Rhodopseudomonas palustris: one gene and its partner. The main gene of each other region encodes a partner of the protein of the gene in region 2 in a complex. Links are inferred from orthologs where the notes say so. Each region holds a gene or a part of one and is shown on either strand. Other genes may lie near its edges. The genes, in order: trxB and trxA.

Region 1 (15,821 bases), 1.1 Mb from region 2 along the record:
GTCGGCGGAACGGCGGAAGTCGGCGGCTACCAGCCGCGATTGCCGCTCAACCGGCGTGTGACGCTGGATCGGTCGCTGACCGATCTGTTTCCGGGCGCCGGCGATCTTTCAAAGGCGACGTTCTGGAGCGGGCTACGCCCGATGACGCCCGACGGCCCGCCGATTATCGGGCCGACGCGGTTCGACAACCTTCACCTCAACACGGGCCATGGCACGCTGGGCTGGACCATGGCGTGCGGCGCCGCCCGCGTCGTGGCGGACCAGATTCAAGGCCGCGAGCCCGAGATCGACGCGCGGGCGCTGTCGATGGCGCGCTACGATCAGAAGATCGGTCCGGCGAGTTGGCGCGGAGCTGAGGCGGGTTCGTCCGCAGAGGCTTGAAAATCGCGCGCTCGGAGTTCCGGTTCAGAACCGGAACTCCGAGCGGCTCACCACCGAGATGCGAGTGTCGGCACCGCGACATTCGCGGTGCTGCGGAGTGCGGCGTCCCACTACTTGGACGTCGGTGCGGCTGCGGCCTTTCCGCTGTTCGGATTGAGCGTCTGCGCCATTTCGAGATGGTGCTTCAGCGCCGGCAGGGTCTTGGCCGCCCAAGCCTTCAATTCGGGATGGTCGCCGCTCGCGGCGTAGCTTTCGAACAGCGCAATCGCTTCGTTGTGGGCCTCGACCTGCTGGGCTGCGTACAAGGCGGTGAACTCGTCGCCGCGCGCCATGTTGAGGGCGTCGTACCTGCTTTGATGCACGGCATCGAGTTGACTTGGCACGTCGACGTCGAACTTTCCGACCACGATGAAGCGCTTCAGCTCGGACGAGGTCTTGCCGTGGTCCTCGATCATTCGAGCCGCAAAAGCCTTCTGTTCGTCCGTGCCGCGGGCCTGGGCCAACCGGGCGGTCGCGAGCTCGAACAAATCCGAAATCGAGACTTGCGTGACGAATTGCCGCGTATTTGCGCTGATGCTGGGCGATGCGGCAGAGGTGGTCTGACCGGTCGCCGGCTGGGCGGACACGTGGGTGGGGAGCATGCAGGCCTGGGCGAGCGTAAGACAGCTCAGTGCAAGGACGGTGCGTTTCATCGAGGTTTCCTTTCAGTTTTTCTCGCATCCGTGCCGGCCGCCAACTAAGCGACCGGCGTTGCGGCGTGTGATGCTTCAAGCCGCGACGGGACTCACGGTTCCTGTCTCTGCGCTCGGTTCGTCGGGCGGATTGGCGCAGGGCGCGGCGGATCGAGCGACCGGCGGGACGGACCGCGTAGCGGGGGCGGCCCAGGCTGCGGCGGCTGGCGATCCCGCGTCGACGTCGCGCGCACCGGCAGGAACCACACGCGCCCGGGTCGATTGATTTCCGACCTGAGAGGAGCCCGCCATGCAGCCGACTTATCCGAAGCCGCCTTATCCGAAACAGCGACAATCGATGCCGGGAACGACGGCCGGGATGAATCCGCGGCCCGATCACGGCGAGACCAGCTACACGGGGTCAGGCCGGTTGAAGGGCATGAAGGCCGTCATCACCGGCGGCGACAGCGGCATCGGCCGCGCCGTGGCGATCGCCTATGCGCGCGAGGGAGCCGATGTTCTGATCTCGTATCTGAACGAAACGGAAGATGCGGCGGAACTGAAGGCGCTGATCGAGAAGGAGGGCCGCAAGGCGGTTCTGGTCGCGGGAGATCTGCAGGATGCGGCGCATTGCCGATCGGTCGTGAAGCGGGCCGTCGATGAGCTCGGCGGTCTCGACATCCTGGTCAACAATGCGGCTCACCAGGCGACGTTCAAGGACATCGGCGACATCAGCGACGAGGAATGGGAGCTGACGTTCCGGGTGAACATCCACGCGATGTTCTATCTCACCAAGGCGGCCGTGCCGCACATGAAGCCGGGCAGCGCGATCGTCAACACGGCATCCATCAATTCCGATGTGCCGAATCCGAGCCTTCTCGCCTATGCGACGACGAAAGGGGCGATCCAGAATTTCACCGCCGGGCTCGCGCAGATGCTCGCCGAGAAAGGCATCCGCGCCAATGCGGTGGCGCCGGGACCGATCTGGACGCCGCTCATTCCCTCGACGATGCCCGAAGAGGCCGTCGAGCATTTCGGCGAAAGTGTGCCGATGAAGCGCGCCGGTCAGCCAGCGGAACTGGCGACGGCCTACGTCATGCTCGTCGATCCGCGGTCGAGCTACACGTCCGGCACGACGGTCGCGGTGACCGGAGGGAAACCCTTCATCTGAACCGGCGTTGCCGACAGGCGCAACAATCCGAGAGGGAGACGAGAACATGCAGCAGGCCATCAGCGGAGAATTCTCCACGCGGAGGGGCGCAGAGCTCGCGGTCGAGCAGCTCGTGCAGGAATACGGCATCGACCGCGCCGCGATCCTCGTCACCGCGCGCGGCGAGGAAAACAGTTCCGGATCGAAAATCGCAGGCGCCGATGCGGAGAGCGGCCATCCCGGCGTCGAGAAACACACCGAGCCCGAACTGAACGGGATGATCGACGTGTCGATCAAATGCGGCGCATCGCAAGAGTCGGTGGTGGAGACCGCGCTGAAGAAGGCAGGCGCTCAGCAGATTACAAAGAGCTAGGTCTGGCGCCGCGGCCTAAGCACCGTCAATGCTTTCGTCTCTGTGAGGCTTTGGCGTCGATTGAGGATGCGGGAAGCGGCGCAGAGCTACGACGATGATTTCTGCATCCCGACGGTGGCTGAGGTCGCCGCGTGATCGGGGAAGCGGGTTGTCAGCGCGGCTTTCAGAAATTTGAAATGCCCGATGCTGACGTCGAGCTCGAAGAGCCGCCTTTCGCCATTGGCGATGTCAGCGTTCAGCTGATTTTGGAGCGCTGAATTGGCGGGCTCCCGATCGAGATATTCGTCGGAGTCGTTTCCCGCGGTGATCGCCGCGCGGGCCGTCGCATCGTTAACGCGCTGAGCGAGGCCGGCATATTCGGCCCGCGCCGACCTGAGCGCGTCGTCGATCGCCCCGGCGACGGAGGCGACACGCGCGGCATCCGTGGCCATATCCCGTGTCGACGAACGAGCCTTGAATTGAGTTTCGGAATTCGTTCGGGTGAACAGCTGGAACATGGGTCTACAATCAGATTGACGGGAATCGGCGCCTATACTGATACAATTTCACCGCTCCAATGGAATTGCAACCAGCGGGTTTATGACGAAATTGTGTCGCGATGATTGGACGCCGCTCTCGAATCGTCTCCGACCGGTCGCGACAGTCGTTGCGAAGAAAGCCTGCTGATCCGCCCGCTTCAGATGATGAAGCTCGATCTGGGCCTCAGGCGGGAACGACGTTCCAGCGCAGACGTTGCACCGCCGCAAAGCATCGCACTGAGTCAGGGAGGCGCGCCGTGGGACAGTTCGAGCCGAGTGACGAGGCCATCGCGGTCCTGGTCGATATCGCGCGAACCGCGGGGCGCGATCTCAATGCGGGGCAGCGACTGGAGCTCGATCATCTGGTGTCGCAAGGTTTCGTCGCCGTGGTGCCCGGCGGTTCGACGTCGCGCAGCTACGAAGTCACACCCAAAGGACAAAGCCTGCTCGATAGCCGCGGCGTCGGCGCCAATGAGGCGTGAGACGTCGGCCGAGTGGATCCTAACTGCGATGCGCTGCAGCTTGCCATGCGAGCGCGCCTCCCTCAGAATTCGGCTCGATTGCTGAACCATGAGATTATTCGCGGCGCGAAGACATCGGGGGGCGCATGATCGGATTTGGTTGGGAAGGCAGAGTGGCTGCTCTGCTGCTGGTGGTGGCGAGCCTGCCGCTGGCATCGACAGGTGCGGCTGCCTACACGGCGGACCAGCAGCAGGCGTGCAGCGGCGACGCGATGCGATTGTGCGGTGCGTTCGTGCCGGACGTCGATCGGATTACGGTCTGCATGGTTCAGAACAAGGCGCGGCTGACGCCGGCCTGCCGGGTCCATTTCGGTCCGCCACCTTCACGCTTGCGTGCGGACAGATCGGTTCGGGCGAAGCCTGCCGTCGTCAAGCCGAAGCGCATCCAGAAATCCGCCCCACGCGAGCGCCGCTGACCGGCCGGGCGGCGGGCATGGCGATGTGCAAGTGCTCCCGGCAGCGGCGGGTCTGGCAACGCTCGAGCCCCCATCCTATCTCCCTGGGATGGAGAAGACTGTGAACGAAACCGACCATCGCGCGGAACTCGATCGCCATCTGGCTTGGTTCGAGTCGAAACTGCCCCCGAAGCCCGCGCATTTCGTCGGATGGTTGCGCCGGCCGACGTCGAAATACGTCCGTCTGCCGGTCGGCGTTCTGCTGATCGGAGGCGGAGTGTTCAGCTTCCTGCCCGTGCTGGGGTTCTGGATGCTGCCGCTGGGCCTCGTCCTGATTGCGCAGGACGTGCCCGCGCTGGAGAAGCCGACCGCGCGCACCTTGGGCTGGGTCGAGCGGAAATGGGTCGAGCGGCAGCGCAAGAAGGGCCGCGACATCACACCGTTCGTGCCGGATCAGCAAACCGGCGCGGCAGCCACGGCATCCGACGATGCGGGCGAATCGCGCATGAAGGCTTGATGACTGCGGGTGGCAAGCGATTAGTGTGACTCAAAAGCCATCTGCCGATGCAATCTGGCAACGCACGAGTCGCTGCATGCAATTTTGTCTTTCACGAATCAGCGTCCTGATTCACCTTTGTCAACTATTGGTGAATCGGGAGGCCATCGTATGAACGTCATCGTCTTTGCGTCGCGTAAGGGCGGCTCCGGGAAAAGCACCCTGACCGCGCACTTGGCTGCTCATGTCAACAAAGCGTCGCGCCCGTGTCTGCTGATCGATGCCGATCCGCAGGGCTCGCTGACGTTGTGGCACAAGCTGCGTGGTACCAACGAGCCGCCGCTGCGCACTGCGACGCGGTCGGTCGGCGAGATCGTCGCATCCGCCAAGCGCGACGGCATCGAATGGGTGTTCATCGACACCCCGCCGAATTTGTCCGCGGTGGTCGAAGACGCGATCCGCAATGCCACCATGGTGATCATTCCGGCGCGTCCGGGGGTGTTCGACGTCAACGCGGTGCAGGATACGATCCAAACCTGCCGCGCCAATCGCAAGCCTTACGCCATCGTGCTGAACGGTGCGCCGGCTCTGCGTGACGAAGTCGAGAGCCGGATCGTGACCATCGCCCGCGACGCGCTGGCGAAGTTCAAGGCTCCGGTCTGGGGCGGCCAGATCACCAACCGCGCCGACCTGCTGATGGCGCTCGGCGAAGGTCAGGGCGCTCGCGAGTATGCGTCCGAAGGCCGCGCCGCCTATGAGATCAACCGTCTCTGGGCCGCGATCGAGCGCTCGGTGAAGGCGATCCGTGGGGCCGGTTCGGCCGGCGGCGCGATGCACAAGCAGGCCGCGTAAGCTGCTTCGACTCAGGCGCGCGGGGATCCGCGCGTTGAGCCCGTGATCGATCGTCGAATCCGCGCCCGTCGACCTGCGATACGTGCCAAAAAAAACCGGGCTCGCGAGGAGCCCGGCTAAGGTCGTGGCCAAGTGCGGCCGACACAATCACCTTCCAAGAGGGGTAACTGAGACTCCACACCACTGGAGGAGGGGGACATGCGTAGTGCGAACCCTCAGCGTGAAGCCATTTGATCTGCGAAAGCGCATCGCAGCAAGCGGTCCGCCCGCATGTCAGTCATGCGGGGACCGGGGTCTTCAGCTCGGCCAGCGCTGCGCCTTGTTGACGACGAAATCGCGGAACACCTGCACGCGCGCCACCGTCTTCAACTCTTCGGGATAGACGAAGTAGGTGTCGAGCTGGATCGAGTCTTCCTCGCCGAACAACTGCACCAGCCGGTTCGGGTCTTCGACCAGGTAGTCCGGCAACGCGGCGATGCCGAGGCCCTGCTGACAGGCGCGCACCAGACCGAGGATGTTGTTGACCTTGAAGTAGGGCTCGCGCGGTCCGGAGCCGTTGCGGCCGGCATCGACCAGCCAGCTCCGGTTCTGCAGATGCGGCGGGACCTGGCTGTCGCTCAGCATGATCAGGCGATGATTGTCGAGTTCCTCGAGCGTCCGCGGCGTGCCGAAGTGCTTGATGTATTCCGGCGAGCAATAAGCGTGGAAGCCGATCGAGAACAGCTTGCGCTGGATCAGGTCGGGCTGGGTCGGCTTGCGGGTGCGGATCGCGACGTCGGCCTCGCGCATCGAGAGGTCGAGTTCTTCGTCGGTGACGATCAGCGAGATCCGGATCTCAGGATACAGCGCGGTGAATTCGCCGAGCCGCGGCACCAGCCAGTGGATGCCGAGGCCGGGCGTGGTGGTGATCTTGAGGTCGCCGCTCGGCCGCTCGCGGCTGTCGGTCAGCTTGGCGCGGGCCGCCTGCAACTGCATGAAGACGTCGTGCGCGGTGCGGAACAGCAGGTCGCCCTGTTCGGTCAGGATCAGGCCGCGGGCGTGCCGGTGGAACAGCGACACCGACAGTTCCTGCTCAAGCGCGCTGACCTGGCGCGACACCGCCGATTGCGACAGACCGAGCTGCTCACCCGCATGGGTGAAGCTGCCGGCTTCGGCGGCGGCGTGGAAGACCTTGAGCTTGTCCCAATCCATATCGGTGAACCCGTCGCGGTGTCGAGCCATGACTACTCCGCCGCCTGGCGTTCGCTGGCTCGCACTGCGAGGAAGCGTTCGGCTTCCAGCGCGGCCATGCAGCCGAGGCCCGCAGCGGTGACGGCCTGGCGATAGGTTTCATCGGCGACATCGCCCGCGGCGAACACGCCGGGAACCGAGGTCGCGGTGGAGTTCGGCGCCACCTCGACATAGCCGGACGGCTTCAGCCTGAGCTGGTCCTTGACCAGTTCGGTCGCGGGCGCGTGACCGATGGCGATGAACACGCCGTCGGCGCGAACCTCGCTGAGCGCCCCGGTCTTGACGTTCTTCAGCCGCACATGCGTGACCTTGGTCGGTCCGTCGCTGCCGCAGATCTCGTCGATCGCGCTGTCCCAGATCACCTTGATCTTGGGGTGCTTGAACAGGCGATCCTGCAGGATGCGCTCGGCGCGGAAATGGTCGCGGCGATGCACGATGGTGACGCTGGCGGCGAAATTGGTCAGGAACAGCGCTTCCTCGACCGCGGTGTTGCCGCCGCCGACCACGACGACGTCCTTGCCGCGATAGAAAAAGCCGTCGCAGGTGGCGCAGGCCGAGACGCCGAAGCCCTTGTAGGTCTGCTCCGACGGGATGCCGAGCCACCGCGCCTGCGCGCCGGTGCACAGAATAACCGTATCGGCGATGTAGACGTCGCCGCTGTCGCAGGTCAGTTTGAACGGGCGCTGGCTGAGGTCGAGATCGACGACGAGGTCGGTCACGATCTTGGTGCCGACGTGCCGGGCCTGCCTCTCCATCTGCTCCATCAGCCAGGGGCCCTGGATGACGTCGGCGAAACCGGGATAGTTCTCGACGTCAGTGGTGATGGTGAGCTGCCCGCCGGGCTGGATGCCCTGGATCAGGATCGGCTCGAGCATGGCTCGCGCGGCATAGATCGCGGCGGTGTAACCGGCCGGTCCGGAACCGATGATCACAACTTTAGCCTGGACTCGACTGGGCACGTTTCAGCTCCCCAGAGATAGGGCGGCGCGAAGCAGGGATTTGCCTGGCAGGGGCATCGCCGTTGGGCGGAAGATTTCATCCGGAAGTCTATGTTATCTGGTGAGCTATGCAAGATTTGCAACACGTCCGTGCAGGATTTCCCACCATGTTTGGCAAACGAGTTGTGAGCATCGCGAAATAAAATTGCGCAAGTTTGGGCAAGTGCGTTATGAGGGGGACGATTTTCCGCCCAATCCGCAACACGGGATTTCGCCGCGTGTCCAAGAGCCTCGATCAGATCGACCTCAAGATTCTCCAGGAAATCCAGGAAGACGGCCGAATCACCAATGTCGAATTGGCGAAGCGGGTCGGCATCTCGCCGCCGCCCTGTCTGCGGCGGGTCCGGACGCTGGAAGAGGAAGGCTACATCCAGGGCTATCGCGGATTGCTCGATCCGGCCCAGCTCGGCTTCGACGTCACGGTGTTCGCCTCGGTGCATCTGTCGAGCCAGGCCGAAGCCGATTTGCGCGGTTTCGAGGAATTCGTCCGCAACGAGCCGCTGGTCCGGGAATGCTGGATGCTGTCCGGCGAGGTGGACTTCATCCTCAAATGCGTGGCGCCCGACATGGCGACGTTCCAGAATTTCGTCGCTCATCTGACGGCCGCGCCGCACGTGCGCAACGTGCGGACCTCGCTGGTGCTGCGCAATTCGAAATATGCCCCGGCGGTGCCGCTGGAATTGAAAGCGGCGGCGACCTGAACGGGCGCCACCGCGACGCCGTCAGCGCCCGCGGATCATCCGGTCGATGCTGACCGGCCCGCCGCCCGCCGTCGCCAGATACAGACAGGCGAAGCAGAACAGGATCGCCGCGGTGCCGCCGTTGAGCAGCGGCAGCCAGACCGGCGTGTCGCCCTTGAACATGTGGCCGAGGAAATAAGCGAACGCCATTTCGCCGGAGAGAATGAACGCCACCGGGCGGGTGAACAGTCCGAGCATCAGCAGCGCACCGAGCACCAGTTCGAGCGTGCCGGCGGCCCCGATCAGCGAAAACAGCTCGACCTTCGCGAAGTAAGGGACGGCCGGATATTTGAACAGCTTCGCGATGCCGTACTGAAGCAGCAGCAGGCCGGTGACAAAGCGAAACAGGCTCAGGGCGAAGGGCTGCCACCTGGCTGCGAAACTATCCACGTTCGGTATCCCCCTGGTCGATGTCGATCGCCGGTGGATACTTGGCGGCGCGCGTCATTGTCCATCACCCGCAGAACAGCAACACGGACAAGTGATTTCGATTCGATCGCGCGTGATCGGTCCCGTGCTCGCAGATCAGCCCGCTTCGACGCAGCAAAAAGGCCGCCCGCGGCGGCCTTCAGCTCGATCGTTCTGCCGTAGTAGCAGGCGTCAGCGCCACTCGACCTTGGCGATCTCGTAGGCCTTGGCGCCGCCCGGGGCGACGACCTCGACCGAGGTGCCTTTGGTCTTGCCGATCAGCGCGCGGGCGAGCGGCGAGGTGATCGAGATCTTGCCCTTCTTGGCGTCCGCTTCGTTCTCGCCGACGATCTGCCACACCGCCTTCTTCTCGGTGTCCTCGTCGATCAGCGTCACGGTGGCGCCGAACTTGATGGTGTCGCCGCTGAGCTTGCTGATGTCGATGATGTCGGCGCGCGCCAGCTTGTCCTCGAGCTCGGCGATGCGGCCCTCGTTGTGCGACTGCTCTTCCTTGGCGGCGTGATATTCCGCGTTTTCGGACAGGTCGCCATGCGAGCGCGCCTCGGCGATATGCTCGATGATGCGCGGACGATCCACCGACTGGCGCTGCTTCAATTCGTCCGAAAGCGCGGCGTAGCCGCCCGCCGTCATCGGTACCTTTTCGACCATCTTGCCTTCATCCTTCAGCATTCGTCGCGGTGCGCCGCTGTCTGCGCATCCGCGATGTCGTCAGCTTACAAAAAGGGAGCGAACCGCCAAAGCGGTGCCCCGAGAATACTTCCAGCCGTACCCTGGGTCGCCGCGAAACGCCGGATCAAACAATCCAGATGCTGGCGGGTTCCCGTCCTGCCGGCGTCGTTGCCAATCAAATTTGCCGGGCGCGCCACGCGCCCGGTGATGATCAGGTCTCGGAAAAGTAGCTCTGCAGGGTCCGAACCTCAAGGTCTCCGCCCAGATAGGCCCGTATTCCTTTTGCGGCGGCCACGGCCCCCGAAAGAGTGGTGTAATACGGAACCTTATGCAAGAGGGCAGCGCGTCGCAACGACCGGCTGTCCGCCAGCGCCTGCGGCCCCTCGGTGGTGTTGAACACGAGCTGCACTTCGCCGTTCATGATCGCGTCGACGATGTGCGGCCGGCCTTCCAGCACCTTGTTGATCTTTTCCGCCGGGATGCCGTGGTCGCTGAGATAGCGCTGGGTGCCCGAGGTCGCGATCACCTTGAAACCGACCTCGTGCAGCAGCTTCACCGCGTCGGCGATCCGGGTCTTGTCGCTTTCGCGGACCGACACGAACACCGTGCCCTTGCGCGGCACGCGCGTGCCGCCGCCGAGCTGGCTCTTGGCGAACGCGATCTCGAACGAGCGATCGAGCCCCATGACTTCGCCGGTCGAGCGCATCTCCGGGCCGAGCACGGTGTCGACGCCGGGGAAGCGCGCGAACGGAAACACCGATTCCTTGACGCCGACATGGTCGAGCTTGCGCTTCTTCAGACCGAGGTCGGCGATCTTCTCGCCGGCCATGATCCTTGCGGCGAGCTTCGCCACCGGCATGCCGATCACCTTGGCGACGAACGGCACGGTGCGCGAGGCGCGCGGATTGACCTCGAGCACGTAGATCTCGCCGTCCTTGATGGCGAACTGCACGTTCATCAGTCCGACGACGTCGAGCCCGAGCGCGAGCTCGCGGGTCTGGCGTTCGAGTTCGGCGATCATCGGCGCATCGAGCGAATGCGGCGGCAGCGAGCAGGCACTATCGCCGGAGTGGATGCCGGCTTCCTCGATGTGCTCCATAATGCCGACGATGAACGTGTCCTTCCCGTCGCACAGGCAGTCGACGTCGATCTCGGTGGCATCCGACAGATAGCGGTCGAACAGCAGCGGGTTGGTGCCGAGCACGGTGTTGATCTGGCCGGTCTTGTCGTTCGGATAGCGCGCCTTGACGTCGCCGGGCACCAGCTCGGGCAGGGTGCCGAGCAGATAATCGCTGAGCTGATTGTCCTCGCGGATGATCTGCATCGCGCGGCCGCCCAGCACGTAGGACGGGCGCACCACCAGCGGCAGGCCGAGTTCGGCGGCGACAAGGCGGGCCTGCTCGACCGAATAGGCGATGCCGTTCTTCGGCTGCTTGAGACGAAGTTTGTCGAGGATGCGCTTGAAGCGGTCGCGGTCCTCGGCGAGGTCGATCGCGTCCGGCGAGGTGCCGAGGATCGGCACGTCGGCGGCTTCCAGCGCGCGCGCCAGCTTCAGCGGGGTCTGGCCGCCGAACTGCACGATCACGCCTTTCAGAGTGCCGTTGCTGCGCTCGGTGTCGATGATCTCCAGCACGTCCTCGGCGGTGAGCGGCTCGAAATACAGCCGGTCCGCGGTGTCGTAGTCGGTCGACACGGTTTCCGGATTGCAGTTGACCATGATCGATTCGTAGCCGGCGTCGTGCAGCGCGAAGCAGGCGTGGCAGCAGCAATAGTCGAACTCGATGCCCTGGCCGATCCGGTTCGGGCCGCCGCCGAGGATGATCACCTTGTCCTTGGCCGAGGGGTGGCTTTCGTCGGACGCGGGGCCGGCGAACGGCGACTCGTAGGTCGAATACATGTAGGCGGTCGGCGAGGCGAATTCCGCCGCGCAGGTGTCGATCCGCTTGAACACGGGACGCACGCCGAGCGCGCGGCGCTTGGCTTTCACCTCGGCTTCGGTGCTGCCGGCCAGCACTGCCAGGCGGGCGTCGGCGAAGCCCATCGCCTTCAAGGTCCGCATTCCGAACGCATGGTCCGGCAGCCCGCTGGCGCGGACCTTGTTCTCCATCTCGACGATGCCGCGCAACTGCGCCAGGAACCACGGATCGATCTTGCAGGAGTTGAAGATCTCGTCGTCGGTCCAGCCGAGCCGCATCGCCTGCGCGACCTGCAGCAGTCGGCTCGGCGTCGGGGTGCCGAGCGCGGCGCGGATCGCATTCTTGTCGTCGCCGCGGCCGAGCCCGTCTATCTCGATTTCGTCGAGGCCGGTGAGGCCGCTTTCGAGGCCGCGCAGCGCCTTCTGCAGGCTCTCCTGGAAGGTGCGGCCGATCGCCATCACCTCACCGACCGACTTCATCGAGGTCGTCAGATTGTGCGAGGCGCCGGGGAATTTCTCGAAGGCGAAGCGGGGAATCTTGGTGACCACGTAATCGATGGTCGGCTCGAACGCCGCCGGCGTCGCGCCGCCGGTGATGTCGTTGGCGATTTCGTCGAGCGTGTAGCCGACCGCGAGCTTGGCCGCGACCTTGGCGATCGGGAAGCCGGTCGCCTTCGAGGCCAGCGCCGAGGAGCGCGACACCCGCGGATTCATTTCGATCACGACCAGCCGGCCGTCGTCCGGATTGACGGCGAACTGCACGTTGGAGCCGCCGGTCTCGACGCCGATCTCGCGCAGCACCGCCAGCGAGGCGTCGCGCATGATCTGGTATTCTTTATCGGTCAGCGTCAGCGCCGGCGCCACCGTGATCGAATCGCCGGTGTGGACGCCCATCGGGTCGAGATTCTCGATCGAGCAGACGATGATGCAGTTGTCCTTCTTGTCGCGGACAACCTCCATCTCGTATTCTTTCCAGCCGAGGATGGATTCCTCGATCAGCACCTCGCTGGTCGGCGACGCATCGATGCCGCTCTCGACGATTTCGATGAACTCCGCCTTGGTGTAGGCGATGCCGCCGCCGGTGCCGCCCATCGTGAAGGACGGCCGGATCAGCGCCGGGAAGCCGATCTCGTCGAGCGCGCGCAGCGCGTCGGGCAGGTTCTTGACCTGGCGCGAGCGCGGCGTTTCGAGGCCGATCTTGGTCATCGCCTCGCGGAAGCGCTCGCGGTCCTCCGCCTTGTCGATGGCGTCGGCGGTGGCGCCGATCATTTCGACGTCGAACTTCTCCAGCGTGCCGAGCTTGCGCAGGCTCAGCGCGCAGTTCAGCGCGGTCTGGCCGCCCATCGTCGGCAGCAGCGCGAAGCCGCCCGGGATGACGTAGCGTTCCTTCTCGACGATCTTGGCGACGATCTCGGGCGTGATCGGCTCGATATAGGTCGCGTCGGCCAGTTCCGGATCGGTCATGATCGTGGCCGGATTGGAATTGACCAGGACGACCCGGTAGCCTTCCTGCTTCAGCGCCTTGACCGCCTGGGTGCCGGAATAGTCGAATTCACAGGCCTGGCCGATCACGATGGGACCGGCGCCGATGATGAGGATGGTGGAGATGTCTGTTCGTTTGGGCATCAAATCTCGCTGACGCGGGCGGGAATTTCGGGCACAAAAAAAGGGCGCGCAGCCGCGCGTCCCTTGTTCTACAAGCGCCGGGCTTCCCAGGCGCGCGGGCGTGTCTTAAACCAGTTTCCGCGACCGCGAAAGGGCTTGCAGCCGCCCGTCAACCACCAATTTCGGTGGTTGGAGGCCCAGCCTGGACTTGAACCAGGAAAAAAGAGCGTTGCACCGCCCCCGCGTTGATCTTCCGCCACCGGGCCGACCGCACTGTGGCGCTTTGCGGCCCGACGATCCAGCGCGAAGCTGAGTTAACCTTACTTGCTGTGGAACCGACCGCCTGGTGCGCGCAGCCCTCACGGCCTGAGGCCTCACGCACTCGTGTCCCCCGTTTCGTAACAATCGGCGCGGAGCTGCGTATCTTGGACAGCCGCGGGTGACGGCGCGGGCCGCAACCGCCCGCCGTCCGTCCCCGCAATGCCCATCGAATCCGCGAGGAAAGCCCATGCGCTCCATCAGCCGTCTTGCTCTTCGCGCCGCCGCCCTGGGCGCGCTGGCGCTGTCCGCCGCCTTTGCACCCGCGCTCGCTTCGGAGGAGGCGGTGGTGATCCCGCCGCCGGCGCTCGACGCCATCCCGGCGGACAGCACCCAGACCGCCGTGTTCGCGGGCGGCTGCTTCTGGGGCGTGCAGGGCGTGTTCCAGCACACCGCGGGCGTGCTCAACGCCGTGTCGGGCTATTCCGGCGGCAGCAAGGCGACCGCCAATTACATGACGATCTCGACCGGCGTCACCGGCCACGCCGAGGCGGTGGAGATCAAGTACAACCCGAAGCAGATCAGCTACGGCAAGCTGCTGCAGATCTTCTTCTCGGTGGCGCACGATCCGACCCAGCTCAACCGGCAGGGCCCGGATTCCGGCACGCAATATCGCTCGGCGATCTTCACCCTGAACGACGAGCAGAAAAAGGTCGCCGACGCCTATATCGCGCAGCTCGATGCGGCGCGCGTCTACAAGAAGCCGATCGTCACCAAGGTCGGCGCGCTGGAGGGCTTCTATGCCGCGGAAGCGTATCATCAGGACTACCTGACGCTGCATCCCACCCAGCCCTATATCGTCTATAATGATTTGCCGAAGATCGAGAACCTGAAGAAGCTGTTTCCGAAGGACTATCTGGAAAAGCCGACGCTGGTGAGCAGCGCCAAGGTCACGAACTAGCGGTGGATCGCCCGAAGGTTCAGGAGTTGCCATGACCGATACCAAGACGATGCCCGGCAAGGTCGCCAAGAGCGAGGCCGAGTGGCGCAAGGAACTGACGCCGATGCAGTATGCCGTGTTGCGCGAAAAGGCGACCGAGCGTCCGTTCTCCGGCGAGTACGAGCACGATCACACCCCCGGCACCTATGTCTGCGCCGGCTGCGGCCAGACTCTGTTCGAGTCTGATGCGAAGTTCGATTCCGGCTGCGGCTGGCCGAGCTTCACCACGCCGGCCGAGGCCGCCCATGTCGACGAGGAGCGCGACGTCAGCCACGGCATGGTCCGCACCGAGGTGCTGTGCTCGCGCTGCAGCGGCCATCTCGGCCACGTCTTTCCCGACGGCCCCGGACCGACCGGATTGCGCTACTGCATCAATTCGGCCGCGCTGAAGCTGAAGCCGAGATAGTCCCACTCCCTGAGGGGAGCGGGCGCGGCGCGCGGGTCGCAATCGCCGAGATCAGGCATATCATTTCTCCAGAGCCGGAGCGGCGCTCGCGCCCCGCCACCCGGCCGGGGAGGGCGATATGTCGATCGCAACCATTCTCATCCTTGTCCTGATCATCCTGCTGCTCGGCGGCCTCAGCCAGCGCTTCGGCGGCTACGGCCAGGGCCACGGCCTGACCGGCCTGATCGGCGTGGTTTTGATCGTGATTCTGGTGCTGTTGCTGCTCGGCAAGGTCTGATGCCGCCATCGGCGCCGGCAGGGGATCGGCCGCGGCCGGTGCCCGCGCGTTCGCCGGCGGGGTCGCATTTTTCCACAGAATGCCTATATCTGAGGGTGCATCCATCGGGCGTTGCCTGGCTGCCCGCAGTGGCGCGGCTGACGCGCCAGATTCACCCATTTTGTCAGAAGGTTAGTCGCGTCATGGCATTCAGCTTCGAGACTTCCGCCGAATTATTTCCCGCAGCGATCCGGAAAAAGAAGCGTGCCGGCTTCACCTATCGCCGGTTCGACAATGCGGCGGACGCCGTGCGTTTCGCCATCGAGGAACTGCCGGCGGATTCGCTGAACGGCGCCTATCTGCAGGTCGACGAAGCCCGGTTCGACCAGAAGGGCATCCGCTCGCTGTACGATTGCGAGGCCTTCCCGCTCGAGCGCAAGCTGCCGGTCGCCGAGCCCGAGGCGGTCCAGGACGCCAAGGAAGACGCCGCCTGAGCCGATCCGGCTCAGCGTCGTTGTTTCACGTCCGGCTCAGGATCGTGTCGATGCGCTCGGCGTAGCGGCGGCCGCAGGCTTGCAGGCTGTAGTTGTCGAGCATGTTGCGGCGCGCCCGTTCGACCTTGGCGGTCGCGATGTTCGGATCGGTGAACAGCGCCTTCATATGGGCGGCCGCGCTCTCGGTCGAGGGTTCGAACCACTCCTGATCGTTCCAGTAGATGTACTGATCCTCGAGCACCGGCGTGACGTGGCCGTCCACGACGAAGGCGGTCTCGTCGGTGCAGAAATCGCGATTGCCGCTGTAGTTCGACGCGATCACCGGCGTCCGCAGCAGCATCGCCTCCGCCATGATGCGACCGAACCCTTCGGACCGGTGCAACGAGACCAGCGCGTCCGCCGATTCGATCAGTTGCATCACGCGCGCCCTGTCCCAGGTTTCGTAGATCAGATTGATCCTCGGG
Region 2 (12,089 bases):
TTTCACCGGACTGACGCGCCACGTCATCGCGGTACCGATCCCCGACCGCGCCGGCGCGATGGCGCCGGAAGCGCTCGCCGATTCCGGACGTGCGCTCGGCCTGCGGGTCGAACTCGCCGACGGCGTCGACGCCGCGCTGCGGCGGATCGCCGGCCTTGCCTACGAGCTGCCGCCGCGTATCCTGATCACCGGCTCGCTGTATCTCGCCGGCCACGTGCTGAGCCTCAACGGCACGCCGCCGAACTGACCCCAACCGAACGAGACCCGCCATGCGGATCGCCGCCATCGCCGACATGCACAGCAACTACGCGGCGCTGGAGGCGGTGCTGGCCGATATCGGCAGGCAGGGCGTCGACCACCTCGTCTGCCTCGGCGACATGGCGAGCGGCCCGCTCGACGCGCGGCGGACGCTGGACATGCTGATGGCGCTCGACATCACGGTGGTGCTCGGCAATCACGACCGCTATCTGCTCGATCGCCCGCGCGACGACATGGGCGCGTGGGACAAGATCGCGTTCGATCAGCTCGACGCCCATCATCTCGACTGGCTGCGCAGTATCCCGGCGACGCACGTGCTCGACGGCGCGGTGTTTCTCTGCCACGCCACGCCCGGCAACGACGAGACCTACTGGCTCGAAACCGTCAACCCGGACGGCGCGATCCGGATGTCGGATCTCGCCGCGATCGAGACCCATGCCGACGGCATCGCGCAATCGCTGATCCTGTGCGCCCACACCCACATCCCCCGCGCGGTGCGCCTGCGCGACGGCCGGCTGATCGTCAATCCCGGTAGCGCCGGCTGTCCCGGCTATCGTGATCGCGTGCCGTATCCGCATCTGATGCAGACCGGCACGCCGGACGCGAGCTACGCGATCCTCGATCGCGCCAACGGCGAATGGCGGGTCTCGCTTCGCCTGATCCCCTACGACCACGCCGCGATGGCCGCACTCGCCCGACGGAACGGCATGGCGGCCTATGCCGACACGCTGGCGAGCGGATGGGTCAGGCCAGCAGCCTGAACGGATCGACTGCTTCTGCGCGAGCTCGAGGGCAGGAGTCGCCCGCGCTCTGCCCGTGTCGCCCCCACCCCAGCCCTCCCCCGCAAGTGCGGGAGAGGGGGCGCGTCGTGCGTGGGGAGGGGCAGTGCTGGTGCCCCCGCGTCCGCTGACGAAGCGATCCGAGACAAGGTCTATCACCGGGCACGGTCGGTCCCTCTCCCGCTTGCGGGGGAGGGCTAGGGTGGGGGCGACGCGGGCGCGGCGTTCGCGTGGTGTGCTTGCCCTCTGAAACGCAAACGGCCGGCGGATGCCGGCCGTTGCAGAACGTTCAGTGGCGCGGCTCAGACCGCCGAGCTGATCCACTGCTGCAGCTTGGCCTTCGGCGCGGCGCCGACCTGGCGGGAGGCCATCTCGCCGCCCTTGAAGATCATCAGCGTCGGGATCGACATCACGCCGTATTTCGACGCGGTGACCGGGCTCTCGTCGACATTGAGCTTCACGATCTTGACCGTGTCGCCCATCGCGCCGGAGATCTCGTCCAGCGCCGGCGCGATCATGCGGCAGGGGCCGCACCACTCGGCCCAGAAATCCACCACGACCGGCCCCTCCGCCTTGAGAACTTCAGCTTCGAAATCGGCGTCTGACACCTTGCCTACGGCCATGGAATACCTCGTGAAAGCGGATGATGGCGCAGCGGGAATCGCGCCGGGGAGCTGAATTCAAAGTATGAACGCGCCGGGGCGGGGTCAAGCGCGCTCACGCGATCGGCGGCACGGCCTGCTCCGCGTCCAGCGCAGAGGCTGAAATCTCCATGATTTCAGGCGTTTCCGTCCACAGCAGGGCGGCCCTGACGATCCGCTGTGGATACAGCAGCGCCAGCACGGCCCGGTACAGCGCAAGCTGGCGCAGATAGGCCGGCGGCGTTTCGGCCAGCGTCGCCGGCGGGGACTGGTTGGTCTTGAAATCCACGATCAGAACCTCGGCGTCGGTCACCACCAGCCGGTCGATCTGGCCGGACACCAGTACCGGTTGGCCATGGCGCTGCACCCGGCCGACGACCGGCACCTCGGCCCGGCTGCCGGGCGCGAAGACAGCGGCGAAGCGGGGGTCAGCAATCACCTGCAGCACCCGCGCGGCGAGCGCGGCGCGGTCCTCGTCGTTCCAATCCTTCGCATTGCGGGCGAGATAGCGCGCGGCTGCGTCGGCGCGAACATCCGCCGGCAGATCGGGCAGCGACTGCAGCAGCCGGTGCACCAGCGTGCCGCGCTGCAAGGCGCGCTGGCGTTGCGCCTCCGACTCGCCGCGGCGCAGGCGGCGGGCATCGGACTCGTCGGAATCGGATGGCCGCAGCACGTCGTCGGACGCGCGTTGCGCCGGCGCGGCCTGGCGCAACCAATCCGGCACGATCAGCGGCGACGCGGCGGGCGGTGCTTCGGGCGCGGCGGCTTCGACGGTCTCGTCCTCGGGACGGCAATAACGCTTCACCGCGCCATCCGGCGGCGGCACCGCGCGCATCGCCAAACCCGAACTCTCCAGACCCTTGCTGATCAGATCGTACCAGGACAGCGCGCGGACATCGTTGCGATTGCCCGGCATGCAGCCGCCGACGATCAGCCGATCCGCGGCGCGCGTCATCGCGACGTAAAGCAGCCGGCGATATTCGTCCTCGGTCTCCCTGATCATCGCGGCGCGGGCCTGCTCGACGACGCGGGGATCGTTGGCCTTGCGGCCGGCCCACACCATCGCGGACGGCGCGCCGGGCTGCGCATTGCCGCCGGGCAGCCGGATCAGATTGAGCCGCTGGCTATCGGCCGGCGACGATGTGGTATCGACCAGGAACACCACCGGCGCTTCCAGCCCCTTGGCGCCGTGCACGGTCATGACGCGGACCTCGTCGCGCGAGATTTCCATGTCGCGCTTGATCTCGGTATCGGCGGCGCGCAGCCACGCGACGAAGCCCTGCAGCGACGGCGGCTGCTTCTGCTCGAAGCTCAGCGCCAGTTCGAGAAACTCGTCGAGCGCGTCATTGGCTTCCGGCCCGAGCCGGCGCAGCATGCGGGCGCGGCCGCCATCGCCGCCGAGCAGCCAGGCGTAGAAGCCGAACGGCGTCTCGGCCTGGGCGCGGGATGCGCAGGTGTCGAGGCGATGCAGCGCGGCTGATAGTTTCGGATCGCCCGCCGCGTGTTCGCGCAGCGCGGCGCGCAGCGAGCCCTTGCGCCGCCACGCCAGCCGGAACAGATCGTCGTCGTCGAGCCCGAACAGCGGACTCTTCAGCGCCACCGCGAGCGCCAGATCGTCCTGCGGCAGCAGCAGCGCGTCCGCCAGATTCATCAGGTCGATGATCGCGATGTGTTCGGTCAGCTTCAGCCGGTCGGCGCCGGCGACCGGAATGCCGCCGCGCTTCAAGGCCTGGATCACCGCATCGAACGCCGAGCCGCGGCGACGCACCAGCACCAGCACGTCGCCATAGCGCAGCCGACGCCGGTCGCCTTGCGACCCCGTCATGGTGCCGCTGCCGATCAGCGACGCGATCTCGGCCTGCACCTTGTGCGCCAGCCGCACTTCGGGGCTGGTTTCCGACACCGCATCGAACGGCGCGCGCCAGCCTTCGATGTCCTGCTTGTCGTCGGGCACTTCGAGCGGCCACAGATCGATCAGGCTGGGGCCTGCATCGGTCAGCGCCTGATGCAGCGGATAGGCGTCGTCGGCGTGAATGCTGCGGTAGATGTCGCGATCGCGAAACACGTGATCGACCGACTGCAGGATGGTGGCGCCGGAGCGGAACGAGTAGTTGAAGCTGACCTTCTCGAAGGCGAGCCCGGCGCCGTGGAAGCGCCGCTGCAGCAGATCGCGCCGCTCGGCGAATTCCTTCGGCACCGCGCCCTGAAACGAGAAGATCGACTGCTTCTCGTCGCCGACCGCGAACACCGTGCGCCGCACGCCCTCGCGCGCGCCCTCGCCGGCGGTGAATTCGGCGATCAGATGCGCGACGATGTCCCATTGCTTCGGGCTGGTGTCCTGCGCCTCGTCGATCAGCACATGATCGACGCCGCGATCGAGCTTGAAATGCACCCAGCTCGACGCGCCGCTGTCGAGCATCTGCAGCGTCCGGTCGATCAGATCATCATAATCGAGCAGCCCGCGCTCCTGCTTTTCGCGGCGGATGCGCTCGGCGACGTCGAAGGCGATCACCAGCAGCGCGCGGGTGCGCTCGCGCATCAGCAACGCGCGGCGGCGCTCCAGCAGATCCTCGAGCCGCGCGCCCTCGCGCTTGAGGTCCTCGACCAGACCGGGCGCGGCATCGGCGATCTTCTTGGTCGCGAAGCTTTTTCGCAGGCCGTTGTCCTTGGTGAAGAACACCTCGCAATATTTGTCGAGCTGTGCGGTGCCCGACAGCGCGATCGCCGCCCGCAGCCGCTTGGCCTGCGCCTGATCGTTGGCGCTGCCCTGTTCGAACATCGCCGCTGCCGTGGGCCATTGCGACCGCGGCAGATGCGGGCCGTCGACGATGTCGCGCTCGACATTGTCGCAACTGTCCTCCGCCGCGACGCCGAGCGTCACTGAGAGTTGCGCCATCGCGCCGTCGACACCGCCGGCCTGGGCGATCCATCCGAGGAAGCGGTCGCGGCTCATGCAGGCTTCCTGCACCACCTCGCGGAAGGTGATATCCGCCGCGCTGGTCATCGCCAGCGCCAGCGCGCGTCCGGCGGCGCTGTCCGGCGCGGCGGCTGCCTGCAGCAGCACCGCGAGACTGGCGCGCTGCATCAATTCGGCCTGATCGCGATCGTCCAGCACGCTGAACCGCGCCGGCACATTGGCCTCGAACGGAAACTGCTGCAGCAGCCGGGTGCACAGCGCGTGGATGGTCTGCACTTTCAGCCCGCCCGGCGTCTCCAGCGCGCAGGCGAACAGTTTTCGCGCCTGCGCCAACAGGGACGGAGCGACCGAATTGATGCCGGTGGCGCGGATCGCGGCCGTCAGCGCGTCGTCGTCGAGCGTCACCCAGCGGCCGAGCGTGGTGAAGACGCGCTCGGCCATGTTGGCGGCGGCGGCCTTGGTGAAGGTGATACACAGGATGCGCTCCGGCGGCACGCCATCGAGCAGCAGCCGGATGACGCGCTGCACCAGAACATGCGTCTTGCCGGAGCCGGCATTGGCCGAGACGAACACCGAGGCGGACGGATCGGAGGCGAGGATCTGGCGCTCGCGGGCCTGATCCGGAATGCTGCGCGGGCCGCTCATCGCTGCGCCTCCCCGACGCCGCCAGCGGCCGACCATTCCTTGATCCGCGCCAGATCGTCGTAGCGGCCGTAGCGCTGCGCCCACATCGACAGCACCAGCGCGTGATAAGGCTGCGCCTCGTCGTCGAAACGTCGGACCAGCGCTTCGAGCTTGGCGCGGGCCTCGGCTGCGGCATCGTCGGGATACTGCGGCTCGTCCTTGCGTTCGATCTTCAGTTCCAGCACGCGCTCGTCGCCGGGCGGCGAGTTGCCGCTGAGCTTGACGTAGGTCAGCTCGCTCACCGACGCGCCCGCGTCGATGCCGTCGAAGCCACCCTCGCGCAGGATCGCGGCTTCGAGCGTCAGTTGCGGCGACAGCCCCATCCGCACCTGCTTGCCGGTCGGCGGGTTGCCGGTCTTGTAGTCGAGGATCGCGTAGCTGCCGTCGGCGCGATGCTCGATCCGGTCGGCGCGCGCGGTCAGCACGAAGTTGCGGCCGCCGTCGAGCGCGATCGACAGGCTGCCGTCGCGCTCGGCGAACACGCGCGGGCCGTCGGCGCGGCGCGCTTGCTCCCAATTGCCGAACCAGGCTGCGATGCGGGCGAAGCGCGGCCACCACAGCGCGCGGGCCTCGGGATGATCCATCAGCGGCGCGAAGTGCTTCTCGCCGATGGCGAGCAGCACCCGCGCCGGATCGTCCGGCAACGCATCGGGGAAGCGCTGGGTGAAGTCACCGAGCGCTTCGTGGATCGCCGAGCCGCGATCGGCCGCCGACAGCGGCATGTCGACCGGGTCGATCGCCGACAGGCCGAGAATGAACTTGGCGTAGATCGTGTAGGGATCGCGCAGCCAGTCCTCGATCGCGGTGACCGACAGCTTCAGCGGCCGGGCCTCGCGCGGTGGCTTCGGCGCCGGCTGGGCGATCGGCACGACCTTTTCGGGCCGATCCAGCGCCAGCGCGTAGTCCAAATACGTCTGCCCGCGGTCCTTGATGTCGCTCCAGCGCGGCTTGCCCGCCACCGCTTCGAGCCGGTGCAGGAACCGCGACGCCACCGCCGGCGCGCCGCCGACTTTATTGGCGTGGGTGAGAATCACTTCATTCGCGCCGAGCAGTTGCGCGAAATCGTGCGCCGACAGGCCGATCCGGCGCTCCGGCAGATCGAGCCCGAGTTCGTGGCGCATCGGCCGCGACAGCCACGGATCGATCCGCGGCGCCGGCGGCCAGACGCCTTCGACCAGCCCGCCGAGAACGACGCGATCGTGCTGCGTCAGCCGCGCCTCGAGCGGGCCGTAGATCCGCAGCGCCGCATCGGCGAGTTCGGGCCGGCGCACGGTGCGATCCCCGAAAGCAGTCTCGAACACGTCCGCGTAGTCATGCGGCGGCACCATCACGCCGCTCAGCGGCGCGACCGCGGCGAGATCGTCGAACGCTTTCAGCAGCGCCGATCCTTGCGGCCCTTCGAACGCGACTGCATTTTCGTCGTGATCGATCGACAGCGCGATCAGCACGTCGCGATGACGCTGCCCGAACGCGCACAGATCGAGCGGGTCGGCGCCGACGCTTTCGAGCGGCGCCAGCGCGGCGCGCAACGCCACGATCAACGTCTCGGCACCGTCGAGCGCGTCGTCGCCGAGCCGCGCGCGCGGCTCCGACTTGTGCAGCGCGCTCGCCTCGTTGCGCCTCAGCTTCGTCAACTCGGCGCGATAGTGCGCAAACTCCTTGGCCAGACCTTCATTGCCGGCCGCCGGCCGGGTGCCGCGCAGCAGCGCCAATTCCAGCGTCTCGACCGCGGAGCGCCAGCCGTGCGCGTCGCGGCCGAGCCGCAGCAGCGGGTGTTTCAGCAGCGCCAGCAGCGTCGCCGGCTCGCAGCCGTGCAACGCCGTCTCGGCGGCGAGCCGGGCGAAGATGCCGGCCTGCGTATCCATCAGCGAGTCGCCGCCGGAATCGTCGACCGGAAGATTCCAGCGGCCGAGTGCCGCGACGACGCGGCGCGCCAGCGCGCGATCCGGCGTCACCAAAGCGGCGGACTGGCCGCGCTCGCGTGCCTCGCGCAGCGCGACGGCAATCGTCAGCGCCTCGATCTCCGAGTTCGGCGCCTCGATCAGCGTCAGGCCATGGGTGCCGTCGCCAATCAGTTGGTCGATAGCGGGGTCGGCGAGCCGGTCGTGCCACGATGCCGTCGCCGCCGACGGCCGCATCGCCTCGGAAGCGAGCAGTTCGCGGCCGTGGCGCTTGCCTTCGCCGAGGCGGATAACGTCGCGCCGCTCCAATCCCATGCGCGCCAGCAGGGCGTGCATGGCGAATTGCGGATGGTTCGGCGACGGCGGCGAGACGAGCTTGCCCTGCTTGTCGTGCACCGGGCCGATCATCTGCCACGCCGCCTCGTCGAGTTCGGTGTCGAGCCCCGGCAGCACCACGGCGCCATGCGGCAGTTGGGCGATGGCGTGCAGGAGGCGCGCGGTCGCCGGCATCGAGCCGGTCGAGCCCGCCGCGATCACCGGCCCGCCGCGATGCGCCGCAAGCCGCGCCGCTTCGGCCTCGATCAACAGATCGCGCCGCGCCGCCGGCTCGATGCGGTCGCTCTCGCGCAGATGCTGCGGCCACCACTGCCCGGCGATCTTGAGGAAATCCAGCGTCAGCCGCCAGTAGCGGTCGAACGCCTCCGGCACCAGCGTGTCGAGCGCCGCCCAATCGACGCCGCGCGTCGCCATGTCGTCGATCAGCCGCGCCAGATCGTCCGCCAGCGCCAATGTCGAGGCCGGGCCGCCGACCACCAGCGGCGATTGCAGCGGATCGCCGGGGCGCAGGCCCTTGGCCCAGGCGGCGATCAGTTGCGCCAGCAACAGGCGACGCGGCAGGCCGTCGAGCGCCGGCGGAATGTCGAGATCGGCCGCGCCGGTCGCGGCCTGCGCGAACGCCAGTTCGTCCTCGTCGACGTCGCCGAGCGGGACGATCCGCGGCAGCAGCACGGCGTCGGTTCCGAGCACGTCGAGAAAGACGTCGCGCGCGAGGCGACCGGCGCGGCGGGTCGGCAGATACAGCGTCGCCTCGGCGAGGCTCTCGGGCCTGGCGCGCGCGTCGAAGCCCTCGATCAATCGGCCGTCGACCAGAGCTTCGATCGTCGTGCGCAAAAACGGCGCGGAGGGCGGGACACTGAAAACGCGCATGAAAATCCTGATTCGCCGATCGGGCGATCATGGCATGGCGCGGACCGGCACGGGAGGTGCCGGGCGGCGCTTCACGCGACGCTGGCCAGATAGGCGCGCTCGGCGGCGGCGACCGCGTCCGGGGTTCCGACATGCATCCAGACGCCGTCGAGCCGCAGCCCGAACAGCCGCTGCCGCTCGGCGGCGCGGTCGAACATCCGCGTCAGCGAGAACTCGCTTTGCGGCGCATCCTTGAAGATCGCGGGCTGCATGATGGCGACGCCGGCATAGACGAACGGCGTCACCTCGTTCTCCTTGCGCTTGCGCAGAGTGCCGTCGGCGGCCATCGCGAAGTCGCCCTTGCCGGCATAGCCGATGCTGCCCGCGGTCGGCGCCATCAGCAGCAGAATGTCCATCCGCGCCGGATCGAACGCATCCGCGAGCCGCGTCAGATTCGGCCGTACGCCGTCGATCCACAGCGTATCGGCGTTGAGATGATAGAACGGCGCTTCGCCGAGCAGCGGCAGCGCCTTGACCACCGCGCCGCCGGTGCCCAGCACGACGTCGCGCTCGTCCGAGATGATCACGCGCGGGCTGGTGCGCGCGGCGGTGTGATCGATGATCTGGTCCGGCAGATAGTGCACGTTGATCACGGCCTCGGCGACGCCGGCGTCGGCGAGCCGGTCGAGCACATGATCGAGCAGCGGCTTGCCGGCGACCGGCACCAGCGGCTTGGGTTTGTGGTCGGTCAGCGGGCGCATCCGCACGCCGAAGCCGGCGGCGAGAACCATCGCTTTTGAAGGTTGAACGGACATCGTCGCTCGTTGTTGGGACCGAACCGGATTCGTGCGAATCGATTGTATCACGCAGCACCGGCCGGTCTATCGGCGGCCAGCCTGGCGGTCACATCTCAGCGGTCTTGAGGTAATCGTGAACCATGACGCCGATGCGACATCCGCCGGGCGAACAGCGTCGCGCGGCGATCCGGCGCAATCATGCCCGGCGTGCGACGGCCGTCAGGCGGCGGGGGCCGCCGCGCGCGCGACCTGTTTCTTCTTCTTGTCGTGGCGCAGGAAGCTGACGCCGATCTGGTCGCCATTGACCCAGCTCAGCTCGCAGCGGCGATAGGCCAGGCCCGTGGACGACAGCAGCAGAAAGAACTCCTTGAGGTTCAGCCCTTCGACCGACCCCTCGACGGTCAGCTTGGCGCCGGACTCGGAGACGTCCTCGAGCATGCAGGGACGGCGCCAGGTGCCGTCGATCGCCATCATCTGCGCCCGGATTCCGCGTTCGAATACGACGCGCCCATCCTTGTTACGTTCGCCAGCCATCTCTTTTCCTCGCCCCGAACAGCGACCACGAGGGGCCATTCCTGGGAAGATTACGCAGGCAATCAACCTAGCGAAAGCCCGGCTAACAAGACGTAAAGCCGACCGTTCAAATCAGCGCGGCGCCGGTACATTTGCCTGATACCAGTCGCGGAACCCGGCCAGCGACGGGTGCGCCAGCGAACGGGCCAGATAGGTCCAGATCCGCGGCTGATGGCGCAGATATTGCGGCTTGCCGTCACGCCGGTTCAGCCGCGCGAAGGTGCCGAGCAGCCTTGTGTTGCGCTGCGCCGACATCACCGCATAGAGCCGCGCGAAACCGGCCGGATCGAAGCCCGGATCGGCGGCGAGCCGGGCCTTGATGTAGCGGCCGAGCAGCGCCAGTTCGAGCGCTTCGGGCACGTCGATGCGGGCGTCCTGCAGCAGCGACACCACGTCGTAGGCGGCCGGCCCGCGCACGGCGTCCTGGAAATCGATCACGCCGACGCGGGCGATCTCGCTGCGCGCGGCGAGCCAGATCAGATTCGGCGAGTGGAAGTCGCGTAGCACCCAGGTCCGCGTCTCGCCGGCGATGCCGTCGAGCAGCCGTCGCCACATCGCGACGAATTCGCCGCGCAGCGCCGCGGAGGCCGGCGCGCCGCGGTCGGGCAGGTACCATTCCGGCATCAGCCCGACCTCGATCAGCATCGCGTCGGTGTCGAACGCCGGGATCGCGTAGTCCTCCTGCGGCAGCGGCAGCGTCTCGGGCAGCGTCTGGCCGTGCAGCGCCGCCAGCATGTCGACCGCGGCCTGATAGCGCTCGGCGATCGGCTCGGGCGGCGTCCCCTCGACAAAGCCTGCCGTACCGAAATCCTCGGTGATCAGAAAGCCGGAATCGAGATCGGCATGATGGATCGTCGGCGCCGAGAAGCCGCGCGCGCGCAGACCGCCGGCGATCGCGACGAACGGACGAACGTCCTCGGCGAGATGGACGGCTGCGCTGTAACTCTTGCCGGAATACAGCGCCGGCCCGTCCGGCCGCCGCGGCGCGTTCATCAGGATCAGCGATTCGTCGGCCCTGACCAGCCGCGCATAGGATCGCGTCGAGGCGTCGCCCGGCATGTGGCGGCGCTCGGCCTCGGCATAGCCGGAGGTCTCGATGAAGCTGCGCAGCGCCGCCAGCCGCTCGACCTGCGCCGCCGCCCTGCCGTGACCGGTGATCTCGGCGGCGCGCGCCATCGAGCCGAGCGCCGGCCGATGGCTGAGCGCGATGTCGATGCGGTCCGCCGGCATCGCGCCGGGCGCGCGCTCCGGCCATTCGATCAGCGCGACGACGCCGTCCGGCAGCGGCGACAGCCCGATCTCGTCGAGTTCGGAGGGATCGTCGACGCGATACAGATCGGCGTGCAGCAGCGGGAACGGCGGCAGGTCGTAGCTCTGCACCAGCGTGAAGGTCGGGCTCGGCACTTCGAGCTCGTCGTCGCCGGCGAGGTAGCGGATCATCGCCCGCGCCGCGGCGGTCTTGCCGGCGCCGAGATCGCCCGACAGCGTGACGACGTCGCCCGGGCCTATCAGCAGCGCAATGTCCGCCATCAGCCGCGCCGTCGCCGTCTCGTTGGCGAGCGCGACCGAGAATGTCGCCGGACCCGTCATTCGGCGGCGTTGCGCTGTGCGGTCGGCTCGATCGGGAATTCGCAGATCACCGAGGTGCCGTGCCCGACCACCGAATCGACCTCGACCTTGCCGCCGTGCAGTTCGACGAAGGAGCGCACCAGCGCCAGGCCGAGGCCCGGGCCGCGGTGCCGCGAGCCCTGGGAATCGCTCTCGAACAGATCGAACACCTTGTCCTTCAGCGCCGGCGCGATGCCCGGACCCGCATCGGTCACGGTGAAGACCACGCTGGTCCCCTTCTTGCGGACGACGAGCTTCACGGTCGCCTCGCTGGGCGAAAAGCCGATCGCGTTGGCGAGCAGATTGTACAGCACCTGCACGACGCGGCGCTCGTCGCCGACGAACTCGCCGATCGCCGGATCGGTGTCGATGTCGAGCGTTATCTGGTCGCGCGCGAGGCGGTCCTGAATGCCTTCCGCGGCCGCCGCGATGGTGCGGCGGATCTCGATCGGCCCGAGATTGAGCGTCATCGCGCCGGCGTCGATGCTGGCGAGATCGAGGATGTTGTTGATGATCGCCAGCAGCGCGTTGGTCGACGAGGTGATGTAGGCGATGTACTCGGACTGCTTGTCGTTGAGCGGGCCGGTGCTCGGATCGCCGAGCAGATGCGCGAAGCCGATGATCGTGGTCAGCGGCGAGCGCAGCTCGTAGGAGACGTGATGGACGAAGTCGATCTTGATGCGATCGGCGGTCTCCAGCGCCTCGTTGCGCTCGCGTAGCGCGCGCTCGACGTTCTCGGTGTCGCT

The links.
Region 1: the proteins of trxA (region 2) and trxB are in contact, whole or in part, in a crystal structure (PDB 1F6M), measured with the Escherichia coli proteins. The link is inferred for Rhodopseudomonas palustris from one-to-one orthologs.

What each region holds. Positions count from the first base shown.
Region 1 is NZ_CP140155.1:2,718,677-2,734,497, reverse strand. What follows is about bases 5,564-8,332. They hold trxB (thioredoxin-disulfide reductase), read right to left. Parts: upstream 7,547-8,332; coding sequence 6,581-7,546; downstream 5,564-6,580. Other genes in these bases: SR870_RS12285 (DoxX family protein), read right to left, coding at 8,308-8,332; SR870_RS12290 (Lrp/AsnC family transcriptional regulator), read left to right, coding at 7,804-8,286; SR870_RS12300 (LysR family transcriptional regulator), read right to left, coding at 5,655-6,578. Outside these bases: SR870_RS12345 (D-amino acid dehydrogenase), read left to right, coding at 1-381; SR870_RS12340 (DUF4142 domain-containing protein), read right to left, coding at 492-1,073; SR870_RS12335 (SDR family oxidoreductase), read left to right, coding at 1,363-2,223; SR870_RS12330 (hypothetical protein), read left to right, coding at 2,270-2,575; SR870_RS12325 (hypothetical protein), read right to left, coding at 2,662-3,072; SR870_RS12320 (hypothetical protein), read left to right, coding at 3,351-3,575; SR870_RS12315 (hypothetical protein), read left to right, coding at 3,728-4,030; SR870_RS12310 (hypothetical protein), read left to right, coding at 4,131-4,526; SR870_RS12305 (ParA family protein), read left to right, coding at 4,677-5,357; more of SR870_RS12285, read right to left, coding at 8,333-8,715; transcription elongation factor GreA, read right to left, coding at 8,926-9,402; carB (carbamoyl-phosphate synthase large subunit), read right to left, coding at 9,635-12,964; peptide-methionine (S)-S-oxide reductase MsrA, read left to right, coding at 13,452-14,162; peptide-methionine (R)-S-oxide reductase MsrB, read left to right, coding at 14,194-14,607; SR870_RS12255 (DUF3309 family protein), read left to right, coding at 14,726-14,884; SR870_RS12250 (hypothetical protein), read left to right, coding at 15,067-15,357; SR870_RS12245 (glycosyltransferase), read right to left, coding at 15,383-15,821.
Region 2 is NZ_CP140155.1:3,808,038-3,820,126, forward strand. What follows is about bases 1-2,765. They hold trxA (thioredoxin), read right to left. Parts: upstream 1,661-2,765; coding sequence 1,340-1,660; downstream 1-1,339. Other genes in these bases: SR870_RS17180 (folylpolyglutamate synthase/dihydrofolate synthase family protein), read left to right, coding at 1-247; SR870_RS17185 (metallophosphoesterase family protein), read left to right, coding at 270-1,019; addA (double-strand break repair helicase AddA), read right to left, coding at 1,755-2,765. Outside these bases: more of addA, read right to left, coding at 2,766-5,240; double-strand break repair protein AddB, read right to left, coding at 5,237-8,386; SR870_RS17205 (nucleotidyltransferase family protein), read right to left, coding at 8,458-9,180; SR870_RS17210 (PilZ domain-containing protein), read right to left, coding at 9,382-9,696; tRNA (adenosine(37)-N6)-threonylcarbamoyltransferase complex ATPase subunit type 1 TsaE, read right to left, coding at 9,808-11,325; SR870_RS17220 (sensor histidine kinase), read right to left, coding at 11,322-12,089. UniProt on the Escherichia coli protein: Participates in various redox reactions through the reversible oxidation of its active center dithiol to a disulfide and catalyzes dithiol-disulfide exchange reactions.